DNA from 4 places in the Streptomyces sp. NPDC015125 genome. Region 4 is predicted to be linked to each of the others. Evidence: riboswitches for the same ligand, from Rfam matches in the RefSeq annotation. Region 4 holds a riboswitch; each other region holds the start of a gene.
The links. A riboswitch is a leader RNA that binds a small molecule or an ion and turns the genes downstream of it on or off. The one in region 4 is predicted to bind cobalamin.
Positions count from the first base shown of each region.

Region 1 (3,200 bases), on a different contig from region 4:
CACACTCGGCGAGCTTGTCGCGGCACATGCGCAGCTCGTCGAGCGGGGCGCGCTGGTGGGGTCGAGTGATCACCTCGTCGCCAAGTCGCTGTACGCCAAGGACCCGGACGGCAACGAATTCGAGGTGATGTGGCGGGTCCCGCGGGAGGACTGGCCGGGACCGGACGAGCCGGAGCGGCTGCGGCCACTCGATCTGGCGGCGGCGCTGCAGCGCTGGGGACCGGATCTGGCGACGGGGGCGGCAGCCGGTTCGGCCACCTGAAGGGGTGACGGTACCCCGGCGCCGCTACGGGCGCCGGGGACGTATGCGGCGTGTGGGGCCGAGGCGCCTCAGGAGTCCGGCGTGGCGCGCTCCGCCGACCCTGCCGGCCCCGCCTGCTCCGTCGGCTGGGTTCGTTCCGCCCGTTCCGCCCGTTCCGCCCAGCGCTTTTCGACGCCGGCCAGTCGCCAGTACGCCAGCGCGGCGGCCCACACCACCACGAACAGGCCGACGATGAGGAAGCCGACATTGTCGAGGTCGAGGCCGGAAATCCAGCCGGTCAGCGGGTCGTTGAGGGCGAGCTTCTCGTGCAGCACGGTCACCAGCTCGATCGTGCCGATGAAGAAGGCGACGGCGATCGACAGGCCGGTGATGGTGAGGTTGTAGTAGACCTTGCGCACCGGGTTGGAGAACGCCCACTGGTAGGCGAAGTTCATGAAGGTGCCGTCGAGGGTGTCGAACAGGCTCATTCCGGCGGCGAAGAGCAGCGGCAGGCACAGCACGGCGTACCAGGGCAGGCCCGCCGCGGCGCCGCTGCCCGCCATCACCATCAGCGTCACTTCGGTCGCGGTGTCGAAGCCGAGTCCGAAGAGGAAGCCGAGCGGGAACATCTGGCCGGGACGGGAGATCGAGCGGGTGAACCGTCCCAGGAAGCGGTTCATGAAGCCGCGCGCATCGAGGCGCTGCTCCAGCTCGGCCTCGTCGTAGTGGCCGTTGCGCATACCGCGGAAGACCCGCCAGATCCCGGCCAGTGCGATCAGGTTGAGGGCGGCGATGAGGTAGAGAAAGCTCCCCGAGATCGTGGTACCGATCGTGCCGAGGATCTGGTGCGTACGGGACTCGTCGTTGAGCAGGGTGCCCGCGAGCTGGGCGCCGCCCGCCACCAGGGCCGCCATCGCGACGACCACGCTGGAGTGGCCGAGGGCGAACCAGAAGCCGACCGAGACCGGCCGCTTTCCGTCGGCCATCAGCTTGCGGGTGGTGTTGTCGATGGCGGCGATGTGGTCGGCGTCGAAGGCGTGCCGCATGCCGAGGGTGTAGGCGGTGACACCGAGGCCCACGCCGAAGACCTGGCTGCCCACGGCGTAGTGATGCGGCACCACGAGCAGGAAGAGCACGCCGAAGGCGACGACGTGCAGACCGGCTATGACGGCCATCAGGCCCGCGGTGCGGACGGTGTCCTGCCGACGCCAGCGGAATGCCGCGGGGGCAGGGGTGGTACGGGTATCGGTGGACAGGGCCATCCGGCGGTCACGCTCCAGCACCTCGTGGATCACTTCGTGAGATGCCGTGGCCGGTCTCCTGGCTTTTGGGGGTACCTCCCTGCTCCTCAAGAGCTGGGGGGAGGGTGTACGCGCCCGCCCCGCCTTCCCGGCCGCGGGTTGCGGTCAGTGGCGCCGCAGGCGCGCCGTGCGCCTGCGGAAGGGGCGGAAACTCCCCGATCACAGTGGCGAGGGCCGCTCCGGTCTGGGACCACAAGGTCCGTCACCGGATTCCCGAACACCACGGCCCGGTCACTCTAGCTGCCACCCGGGAGGGCTGGGGTTCGCGGGGCACCTTCCGCAGCCCCTGGAGGGGGCGGTCATCGTGAGGCGGTCGGTCGTGCCACGAGTCACGGGGCGTGCCACGGGGCGTGCCACGAGTTGTGCCACGGGGCGTGCCACGGGGCGGTCGCTGGGCGAAAGGAAGGTGTGGAGTCAGTAGTCCAGGGACGAGAGGAAGGTGTGGAGTTCGCGGTCGAAGAGTGCGGTGTTCTCCAGATTGACCATATGCGCGGCGCCCGGTATCCGGACTCTTCGGGCGCCGGGAACGGTCAGCGCTATCGCATGGGCGTTGGCGGAGATGTCCCTGCTGTCGAGGTCGCCGTCGAACACGAGGGTGGGCACCCGTATCTCGCCCAGGCGGTCGGCGGCACCGACCTCAAGGGGCATACCGGCACCCGCACCATCGGCATGTACCTCTGCGTTGGCCTCGGCCGAGGCACGCATCCGCTCACGGAATCCCGGGTGCACCGCGGAGGGTTCGCGGTGCGGTCCGTCCACCCACATCCGCAGGAAGTGCTCGACATAGCGTTCCGCGCCGTCCGGGGCGCCGATCGCCGCCACCTGCGCCTTGATGTGTTCCAGGAGGAAGGGGTCGGTGAAGGCGCGGCCGCTGATGCCGGGGGAGGCGAGGGCGAGGGCCGTCACCCGCTCCGGGCGGGCTAGGGCGGTGTCGAGCGCGACCCGCGCGCCATGGGAGAGGCCGACGAGGACGGCTCCGGGAACATCGAGCGCGTCGAGCAGGGTGCACAGGTCGTCGTGGTTCGCGTAGTCCCCGGTCACGGTGGAGGACAAGCCATGGCCGCGGAAGTCGTAACGGATGGCGCGCAGGCCGGAGTTCACCAGCCAGGCGAACTGCTCGTCCCACATGTGCTGGTCGAGCATGCCGCCGTGGAGCAGCACCACCGCGGGGCCCGAGCCGGCTGTCTCGTAGAACAGCTCACCGTCGTCGACCGGCACGATTCCGTTGTCGATCTCGGACCAGGCGGTGATTCCTCGGGTCATCTTGCAGGCCGTCCTTTGTGTACCGGATGCGATGAGGTGGGCGTGATGCCATTGTCGTCGCTCTTGCCGCTGCTGCCGCAACTGCCGGTTTCCTCCGGTTCCGTGCGTGAGCCGTTCGCGAGCTGCCGGAACTCCTCACCGAGCCGGTCCAGTACGTGCAGCGCGGTACGGACGTCGTCGGCGGGCAGGTCGGCCAGCCGCTGCCTCAGCTCCGCTGCCTCGGATTCCCGGACGCTGCGTATCGCCTCCGTGCCTTCGCCGGTGAGCCGGATCAGGGACGAGCGGCGGTGTGCGGGATTCGGGGCGGCCACGACCAGGCCCAGCTCCATGGCGTGGTTCACCCAGCGCTGCACCGGCTGCCGGTCGAGCCCCATCCCCCGCGCCAACTGCGGCAC
Region 1 is NZ_JBIBVF010000008.1:234,638-237,837, forward strand. It holds gene ACF088_RS20110 (VOC family protein) at 1-262, shown strand, start outside; gene ACF088_RS20115 (HoxN/HupN/NixA family nickel/cobalt transporter) at 331-1,536, opposite strand; cobalamin riboswitch at 1,534-1,782, opposite strand; gene ACF088_RS20120 (alpha/beta fold hydrolase) at 1,957-2,805, opposite strand; gene ACF088_RS20125 (MarR family winged helix-turn-helix transcriptional regulator) at 2,802-3,200, opposite strand, start outside.
Region 1: another riboswitch for cobalamin. It lies ahead of ACF088_RS20115 (HoxN/HupN/NixA family nickel/cobalt transporter); the one in region 4 lies ahead of thiI (tRNA uracil 4-sulfurtransferase ThiI).

Region 2 (3,200 bases), on a different contig from region 4:
CCGAGGGGTCCCGTTCCGACGGCTTGAGGATGAAGGAGTTGCCGCAGGCCAGGGCGGGGGCGGCCTTCCACAGCGGAATCATCGCCGGGAAGTTGAACGGGGTGATGCCGGCGGTGACGCCGATGGGACTGCGCAGGGAGTGCACGTCGATCCCGCCGCCGGCGTTGTCGGTGAACTCGCCCTTGAGCAGATGCGGGATGCCGGCGGCAAATTCGACGACCTCCAGTCCGCGTTGCAGGTCTCCGTGGGCGTCGGCCACCGTCTTGCCGTGCTCGGACGACAGCAGTCGGGCGAGTGACTCACGTTCCGCGTCGACCAGTTGGAGGAATTTCAGCAGCACTCGGGCTCGGCGCTGCGGATTCCGATCGCCCCACTCGCGCTGGGCCTCGGCGGCATCGGCGATCGCCGCCTCGGTCTCGGCGCGGCCGGCGAGCGGGACACGTGCCTGCACCTCACCGGTGTTGGGATCGTACACATCGCCGTACGTCCCCGAGGTGCCCGGGGTGTGCTTGCCGCCGATGAAATGTGCCAGTTCACGGACCATGAAAGCCTGCTCTCCGTCAGGTGAGTCCGGGGATGGCGCGCCGGCCCGGCACGGACGCCGGACGACGTGCGCGCGGGCAGCGCGAGAAGCGCAGGGCTGGGCGACCGTCAGCCGTCGGTGATCGGTAGCCGTTGGTTTCGCCGGTCGAGGGCGTGGGTGCACACCGGTGCCATGCGTGTCTGCTCCATCCTCGTGGACAACACGGAACACCCCGCGGCCGGTATCCTGACTCCCGGATCAGCACACGCTCCCCGGCCTTCCCGACGGACTTCTCCGTCAGTGGCCGGTCTTGTTCGGGGAGCGCATTCCCCGGTCACAGTGGCGGGACCGCGCCGGATTCACACCGGCTTCCCTGCACCGCGGGCCTTGCCCCGAACATATAGTTGGACGTCCTAGTAAGTCCACCCCGCCACGGACCGCACGCTGAAATCCGCACCCAGGACACCGGCGGCCACCGCGTGTTTCCGGCAGCCGAACGCGCCGTCAGACGTCCGGTTCAGTGGTCGGGTACGGCACGAACGTGCCGCTGTTCTCGTCCACCGCTAGCCGGCGGTCCAGCGGTGGTACCGCCCGCTGCGGGCAGTCGGTGCGTCCGCAAATGCGGTAGCCCATGCCGATCGGGGTGGCGGCGGAGGCGTTGTCGATGATCGAGACGGTCACCACGGCCTTTGCGATGGAGGAGATCCTCTACGAGCCGCGCGAGCACAGCGCGGGCCTCAACGCCGACCGCTGGGACTACCTCTTCAGCCTGATAGACCTTTGCGCACCGCCCGGACTTCTCGCTCGCCGACCGGACGAAGGTCACCATGACCTCGCCCTTCCTGCGGGCCTACACCTACGACCAGGGCTGAGGGTGCCCGGATCGCCACCGGGCCGAGGGGCCCATCGGGCGTGCGGAACGGGGCGTGGAACGGACCAATGGAGCCGTTCCGCGCCCTGTCGCGGGTGAATCCCGTCGCGCCGGTGTCTCAACTCACAGTCCGGCATGTGAACAGAGGTGTCCGATACGGGCACCACGTCCTACGCTGGCCGGGCAATTGGTTCGCCCCGTCCGCCAGACGGGCCGCGTCGTAAGAGGGAACCCGGTGAGAATCCGGGACTGCCCCGCAGCGGTGAGTGGGAACGACCGCCGTCATACGCACTGGATCCGGGCCGCGGATCCGGGAAGCGACGGCCAGTAGGTGCCCGCCGGAAGACTCCGGCAGGCGCGCCCGCGAGTCCGAAGACCTGCCCGTTGCCCGTGCACACCCCATGTGTGGACGGATATCCCGGTGACCTCGAGGGCGGGTCGGCGTACATACCAGGCGGACACGTGCGTCGCGAGTGCACCGTGGATCCGTCCGGTTCGTCATCCCTTCGCGTGCCTCGTTCCGTCTCCGGGACTTTCAGGAAACGTATCCGCGAAGGAGAGTTCCGTGACAGCGAAGCCCGCAGCCGCGGCAGCACGGGCCACCGTGTACGGCTACCCCCGCCAGGGACAGCACCGGGAACTGAAGAAGGCGATCGAGGGCTACTGGAAGGGCCGCGTCACCGCGGACACCTTGCTGGAGACCGCCAAGGACCTGCGCCGTTCGAACTGGCAGCAACTGGCCGATACCGGCATCCACGAGGTGCCCACCGGTGACTTCTCGTACTACGACCATGTGCTGGACACCAGCGTCATGGTCGGTGCTGTCCCGGACCGCCACCGCGACGCCGTCGCGGCCGACGCCCTCGACGGCTACTTCGCGATGGCCCGCGGCACCCAGGACGTCGCGCCGCTGGAGATGACCAAGTGGTTCGACACCAACTACCACTATCTCGTCCCCGAACTCGGCCCGGACACCGTCTTCACCGCCGACTCGGCCAAGCAGGTCGCCGAGCTCAAGGAAGCCCTCGCACTCGGCCTCACCGCCCGGCCGGTCCTCGTCGGGCCGGTCACCTACCTCCTGCTCTCGAAGCCCGCGCCCGGGGTGGCCGCCGACTTCGAGCCGCTGACCCTCCTGGACCGGCTGCTGCCGGTCTATGCCGAGGTGCTCGCGGACCTGCGCGCCGCCGGGGCCGAGTGGGTGCAGCTCGACGAGCCCGCCCTCGTCCAGGACCGCACCCCGGCCGAACTCAACGCCGCCGCGCGCGCCTACCGCGACCTGGGCGCCCTCACCGACCGTCCGAAGCTGCTGGTCGCCTCGTACTTCGACCGGCTCGGCGACGCCCTGCCCGTCCTGGCCAAGGCGCCGGTGGACGGTCTGGCACTCGACTTCACCGACGCGGCCGCCGCCAACCTCGACGCGCTGGCGGCCGTCGGCGGACTGCCGGGCAAGCGCCTGGTCGCGGGCGTGGTCAACGGCCGCAACATCTGGATCAACGATCTGGAGAAGTCGCTGTCCACCCTCGGCACCCTGCTCGGCCTCGCCGACCGGGTGGACGTGGCCGCCTCCTGCTCGCTCCTGCACGTGCCGCTGGACGCCGCCGTCGAGCGCGACATCGACCCGCAGATCGTCCGCTGGCTGGCCTTCGCCAAGCAGAAGACCGCAGAACTGGTGACGCTCGCGCGGGGCCTGTCCCAGGGCACCGACACCATCGCCGCCGAACTCGCCGCGAACCGCGCCGACCTGGCCTCCCGTGCGAACTCCGCGATCACCCACGACCCGGCGGTGCGCGCTCGGGCCGCCGCCAT
Region 2 is NZ_JBIBVF010000002.1:220,488-223,687, reverse strand. It holds gene ACF088_RS06000 (CoA-acylating methylmalonate-semialdehyde dehydrogenase) at 1-544, opposite strand, end outside; cobalamin riboswitch at 742-928, opposite strand; partial or broken gene ACF088_RS05995 (short-chain fatty acyl-CoA regulator family protein) at 1,028-1,189, opposite strand; partial or broken gene ACF088_RS05990 (malate synthase A) at 1,179-1,380, shown strand; cobalamin riboswitch at 1,566-1,794, shown strand; gene metE (5-methyltetrahydropteroyltriglutamate--homocysteine S-methyltransferase) at 1,960-3,200, shown strand, end outside.
Region 2: another riboswitch for cobalamin. It lies ahead of metE (5-methyltetrahydropteroyltriglutamate--homocysteine S-methyltransferase); the one in region 4 lies ahead of thiI (tRNA uracil 4-sulfurtransferase ThiI).

Region 3 (3,200 bases), on a different contig from region 4:
GTGCCAGCCCGGCCGCCGCCAGCAGCCGTGCCACACCGCGGGCGGTCCGGCCGGACCGCCCGCGGCCGGGCCGCCCGCGGGACGGTACGGAGTCGTCTGGTGCCACGGCTTCTCCAAGCCTCTCTCATCGGGCGCCCGTCTCCCTCGGACCGGCCCGCCCTGCCCCGTCGGTCCGCACACACCTCAATAGACCGCAGACGCCGCCGCCCGGCCATCCGGGCGGCGGCGTTCGGCGTAGCGGGCGGGCCGACGGGCGGGCAGGCGGGCGGGCCGACGGGCAGGCAGGCGGCGAGATGTCCGGGCGGGCGCCGACGCCGTTCCGGGCGGGGCGAGACGGCGCCGGTCAGCGGATCTCGCTCGTCGTACGGCGGTAGGTGGAGCGCCGGTCCTCGATCTCGGCCCAGCGGTCGCCGTAGACGTTCTCGGTGATGCCCGGCTCCCGCAGGAAGTCGTGCGGGAAGCCCAGCGGTACCGCGCTGCACCGGTCGAGCCGCGCCTTCGCATCGGCGTCCAGCGTGACCTCCACCGCGGCGAGGTTGTCGAGCAGCTGGCTCTCCTTGGTGGCGGCGATGATCGGAATGATGTTGCCGGGCCGGCTGCGCAGCCACGCCAGCGCCACCTGCGCCGGGCTCCAGCCGCCCTGCTCGGCGATCTCCAGCACCGCGGTGACGGTCTCCTCGGTGCGGTGGTCCGGCCGGTCCGTCTCGCCGACGACATCCAGCCGGCCGGTCTCCCCGCGGCGGTACTTGCCGGTGAGCCGCCCGGCCGCGAGCGGCGCCCAGGCCAGCACGGCCAGGTCGAAGGCGCGGGCCTGCGGCAGCAGTTCGCGCTCGGGCGTCCGCTCCAGCAGGTTGTAGCGCAGCTGCGAGCCGGCGAACGCGGTCCAGCCGCGCAGCTCGGCAAGGGTGTTCGCCTGCGCGATCTCCCAGGCGGGCCAGTCGGAAACGCCGAGGTAGAGCACCTTTCCCGAGCGCACCAGGTCGTCGAGCGCCCGCATCACCTCCTCCACGGGCGTGAAGTTGTCCCGGGCGTGCACCCACAGCACGTCGAGGTGGTCGGTGCGCAGCCGCTCCAGGCTCTCCTCCACCGACCGGACCAGGTTCTTGCGGTGGTTGCCCGCCGCGTTCACATCGCCCTTGCGGGTCGCGCAGGTGTATTTGCTCGCCAGCACGAAGCGGTCCCGGCGGCCGTCGAGCAGCTCCCCCAGGATCCGCTCCGAGGCGCCCTCGGTGTAGTTGTTGGCGGTGTCGATGAAGTTGCCGCCGGCATCCGCGTAGGCGTCCAGGATCCGGCCGCTGGTGTCCTTGGCCGCGCCCCAGCCCCAGTCCTCGCCGATGGTCATGGCACCCAGGCTCAGCTCGCTCACCCGCAGGCCGGTCCTGCCGAACAGTGTGTAGCGCACGTGGTTCCCTTCAATCGGTCCAGCTCTCCGGTCGTGCGCTCACGCTAGGAGCTGGAGCGCGCTCCAGCGCAAGGCGCGGCCGACGGTCGGGCCCGGTGCCGGCCTCGTCGATGGCGCGATCCGGGCGGGTCGTCCAGGGCACGCCCTGGGGAGACATGCCCTAGGGTGGGCCGGGCAACTGGTTCGCCCTGTCCACCAGGCAGGCGCGTCGCAAGAGGGAACCCGGTGGAAGTCCGGGACTGCCCCGCAGCGGTGAGTGGGAACGACCGCCGTCATACGCACTGGGCCCGGCCGGGTCTGGGAAGCGATGGCCAGTAGATGTCCGCCCTTGGCGGACGTGCCCGCGAGTCCGAAGACCTGCCAGTGCCCCCGTGCGACCGGTGCACGGGGAGATCACGGTGACCTCGAGGGCGGGTCGGCGGACATCAGACGGGTACGTCCGGCTTGCTTGCGCCGGGACCCGTCCGGATTGCCGTCCCTTCGCGTCCTCGACCGTCCCGCGGTCCATGGAGACATACTCGCGAAGGAGAGTTCCGTGACCAGCACGTCCGCAGCCGCGGCAGCACGCGCCACCGTGCACGGCTACCCCCGTCAGGGGCCGAACCGTGAACTGAAGAAGGCCATCGAGGGCTACTGGAAGGGCCGCGTCAGCGCCGACGCCCTTCGCGGCACCGCCGCCGAACTGCGCCGGGGAAATTGGCGGCAGCTCGCCGAGGCCGGTGTCCACGAGGTGCCGACCGGCGACTTCTCGTACTACGACCATGTGCTGGACACCAGCGTCATGGTCGGCGCTGTCCCGGACCGCCACCGCGACGCCGTCGCCGACGACGCCCTCGACGGCTACTTCGCGATGGCCCGCGGCACCCAGGAGGTGGCGCCGCTGGAGATGACCAAGTGGTTCGACACCAACTACCACTATCTGGTGCCGGAGTTGGGTCCGGACACGGTCTTCGCCGCGGACTCCGCCAAACAGGTCGCCGAGCTGACCGAGGCGCTCGGTCTCGGTCTGGCCGCCCGCCCCGTCCTCGTCGGACCGGTCACCTACCTGCTGCTGGCCAAGCCCGCGCCCGGTGTTGCGGCCGGCTTCGATCCGCTGACCCTGCTCGACCGGCTGCTGCCCGTCTACGCCGAGGTCCTCGCCGATCTGGGGGCGGCCGGGGCCGACTGGGTGCAGCTGGACGAGCCGGCGCTGGTGCAGGACCGCTCCCCCGCCGTGCTGAACGCCGCGGCCCGCGCCTACCGCGACCTCGGCGCCCTCCCCGACCGCCCTCGGCTGCTGGTCGCCTCGTACTTCGACCGGCTGGGCGAGGCGCTGCCGGTACTGGCGAAGGCGCCCGTCGACGGTCTGGCGCTGGACTTCACCGGTGCCGCGGCCGGCAACCTCGGGGATCTGGCGGCGGTCGGCGGACTGCCCGGCAAGCGGCTGGTCGCCGGTGTCGTCGACGGCCGTAATGTGTGGATCAACGACCTGGAGAAGTCGCTGGCCACGGTGGGCACGCTCCTCGGCCTGGCCGACCGGATCGATGTCTCGACCTCCTGCTCCCTGCTGCACGTCCCGCTGGACGCCGCCGCCGAGCGCGATATCGACCCGCAGATCGCCCGCTGGCTGGCCTTCGCCCGGCAGAAGACCGCGGAGGTCGTGACGCTGGCGCGCGGTCTGGCGCAGGGCACCGACACCATCGCCGCCGAACTCGCCGCCAACCGCACCGACCTGGCCTCCCGGGCGAATTCCGCCCTCACCCACGACCCGGCCGTGCGCTCCCGGGCCGCCGCCGTCACCGACGCCGACGGCCGCCGT
Region 3 is NZ_JBIBVF010000031.1:42,106-45,305, forward strand. It holds gene ACF088_RS38445 (hypothetical protein) at 1-106, opposite strand, end outside; gene ACF088_RS38450 (aldo/keto reductase) at 344-1,402, opposite strand; cobalamin riboswitch at 1,580-1,767, shown strand; gene metE (5-methyltetrahydropteroyltriglutamate--homocysteine S-methyltransferase) at 1,938-3,200, shown strand, end outside.
Region 3: another riboswitch for cobalamin. It lies ahead of metE (5-methyltetrahydropteroyltriglutamate--homocysteine S-methyltransferase); the one in region 4 lies ahead of thiI (tRNA uracil 4-sulfurtransferase ThiI).

Region 4 (3,200 bases):
CCCCACGTCCGGCCGCGTCTTGCTGGACGGCACGGACGTCTGGCGGATGCCCGGCAAACGGCTCGCGCAGCGGCTGGCGGCCGTCCTCCAGGAAACCGCCGGGGACTTCGAGCTCACCGTGTACGACGTGGTCGCCATGGGCCGCACGCCTCACAAGCGGGCCTTCGCGGGCGATGACGCGGACGACCGCGACATCATCCTGCGAGCGCTGGAGGAACTGCACGTCGGTGCCCTGGCACACGCACCGTTCGACCACCTCTCGGGCGGGGAGAAGCAGCGGGTCCTGATCGCCCGTGCGCTCGCACAGCGCACGGGCACGATGGTGCTGGACGAGCCGACCAACCACCTGGACCTGCGCCATCAGCTCGATGCGCTGCGGCTCGTCCGAAGGCTCGGCGTCACCGCCGTCGTCGCGCTGCACGACCTCAACCTGGCCGCTTCCTTCTGTGACCGGATCTGTGTGATGGACGGCGGCCGTGTGGTCGCGGCCGGAACCCCGGCGGAGGTGTTCACCCCCGCGCTTCTGGCCGAGGTCTACCGCGTCGAGGCGGAGGTGACCGAGCACCCGCGCACCGGCGTGCCGCACATCACGGTGCTTCCCGGCGTGGATTCGGCGGGCAACGACGGCCCGAACGGAGGAAGGCAGGCCGGACAAAGAGGGTGATCGCAGGAGAAGGTCTCCAGGAGATCTCGAACGTCGCAGTCGGGCACGGCCTCCATCACCGGGCGTATCCGGGACCGCACCTCCGCCGACGCTGTCCCCGTGCCAAAAACTCCCCCGCCTTGCCCTTGAGAAGAGGAACGTAGGCCACCGGCTCCCCCAAGCTCGGCACGCAGTTGGCCAGTTGAAGTACCCATGACTCCTCTCAGAGTGACGCATCGTCCCCCTACCCGACAGAGTCTCGAATCAGCCATCCCGGCTCACAGCGGAGAGTCAAGGTCTGGTTCACGCAATGCGCGCCACCTTGTCTACTCTGGACCGGCAGCTGGTTCGCCCCGCCCGCCAGACGGGGTGTCGCAAGAGGGAACCCGGTGGGAGTCCGGGACTGCCTCGCAGCGGTGAGTGGGAACGACCGCCGTCATGAAGCACTGGGCACGCAGGTGACCCGGGAAGCGACGGCCAGTAGGTGTCCCGCCCTTCGGGATGTGCCCACGAGTCCGAAGACCTGCCACTGCTCGTGCGGGGTGTGATCACCGCGCACGGATCCACGCGTCCCGGCGGCGGGACCGCTGAGCGAGTGGTGTGTTCCACCCGGCCCTGCGTATGACGGGGACGGGCGGGCCCGCGCCCCGTTCGCGGCCCGGCGCCGGCCCTCACGACGACTCGCGAAGGAGAGTTTCGTGCCCGGCGAACCGAGCATTCCCGCCATCCCCTCCCCCGGAGCGCCCCACCCCAGCGGGCCCTGTGTCCTGCTCAAGCACGGTGAGATCTTCCTCAAGGGCCGCAACCGGCACCTGTTCACCGAGCGGCTGCACGACAATCTCCGCGGCGCCCTGCGCGGTATCGGCGGTTCCACATGGATCAAGGCCGGCCAGAACGTCACCGTGCTCGGCGGCGAGGTCCCCTTGGAGGACCTCGTGGAGCGCGCCCGGCGGGTGATCGGGTTCAACTCGGTGGAGCCTGCCCTGCGCGTTCCGAGCACCGTGTCGGACATCACCGGGACGGCCGTGGAGGCGCTCGCCGCCGCTCGCGCGGAACGGCCCGGAATCAGTTTCGCCGTGCGGGTCAAGCGGCGGAACAAGAGCTTCGAGATGACCTCCTCGCAGTTCGAGCGCTTTCTCGGGGCCCGCGTCCGGGAAGCCCTCGGTCCCCTGCCGGTGAACCTCTCCAGCCCCGACGTACTGGTCTCGGTCGAGATCGACCACAAGGAGAGCTACGTCTCCTGGAGCCGCCATCAGGGACCGGGCGGACTGCCCGTGGGCTCCAGCGGACGCGCCCTGGTGCTGCTCTCCGGCGGCTACGACTCACCGGTAGCGGCCCACCGGGCCATGCGCCGCGGCCTGCACTGCGACTTCGTGCACTTCACCGGCGCTCCGTACACGAACGCCGCTTCCGTGTACAAGGCTTACGCCCTCGCCCGTGAGCTCAATCGGTACCAGCCCGGTGGGCAGCTGCATGTCATCGCACTCGGCCACGCCCAGAAGCAGCTGGCCATCGCGGGGGCCGGCCGGCTCCAGGTCGTCGCGCAGCGACGGCTGATGGTCCGCGCCGCTTCCGCGCTGGCGGGCCGGACCCGGGCGGAGGCACTGGTGACGGGTGACAGCCTGGGGCAGGTGGCCAGCCAGACCCTGGCGAACATGGCGGCCGTCGACGAGGCGGCAACCCTGCCGGTGCTGCGGCCGCTGGTCGGCTGGGAGAAGCAGGAGATCATCGACGAGGCCCGGTCCCTCGGCACCGCGGAGATCTCCGTGCTGCCGGACGAGGACTGCTGCAAGCTCCTCGCACCGCCCCGGGTCACCCTTCGCGCCGGGCTGACCGGCCTGCTCTCGGTGGAGAAGCGACTCGACCTGGACGACCTGGTGGACGGTCTGCTGAGTGACGTCCAGGTCATGTACCCGGGTAACTCCGGCGAGGAGGCGGAGCCCGGCGCGGCCGTTCCCGCGGGGGCCGGCTGCCACGCCGGTCAGGTTGACGGCCGGCCGAGCAGCGAGCGGGGCCGCGAGTCCAGGATCGCTTCGGCCTCGTCGCTGATCGCGCGGACCACGTCGGCGGCCGGGCGGATGCCGTCGACGAAGGATGCCGACTGACCGTAGATGACCTCGCTCGTGTCGGGGTCGGGCGGGGCCCCGAAGGGGTTGGCTCCTTCCTCGGGCCTGAGTTCCTCCGCGCGGTCCCGCAGCGTTGATTCGCGCTCCGACCACTCGTCGGTGAAGCGGTTGCGGCGGACGCGTTCGCCGATACCTGCGGGCCACGGCAGTCCTGACACGATGTCGTAGGCCCGTGTCCACACGGTGTCGCCGCCGTCGCTCTCGACGATCAGGCGTTTGTGGATGTCGTGCACCTCGACCGCCTCGGGTGTCGCGAGGAACGCCGTGCCCAGCCAGGCGCCGTCCGCACCGGCGGTGAGGACCGCCGCGAGCGTTCGGCCGTCGCCGATGCCGCCTGCGGCCAGCACCGGGACATCGGGGTACCTCCGCACGATCCCGGTCAGGAACGGCAGCAGGCCCAGCATCCCGGTGTGGCCGCCGGCCTCGTTCCC
Region 4 is NZ_JBIBVF010000005.1:53,698-56,897, forward strand. It holds gene ACF088_RS14490 (ABC transporter ATP-binding protein) at 1-664, shown strand, start outside; cobalamin riboswitch at 971-1,189, shown strand; gene thiI (tRNA uracil 4-sulfurtransferase ThiI) at 1,342-2,748, shown strand; partial or broken gene ACF088_RS14500 (NAD(P)H-dependent flavin oxidoreductase) at 2,751-3,200, opposite strand, start outside.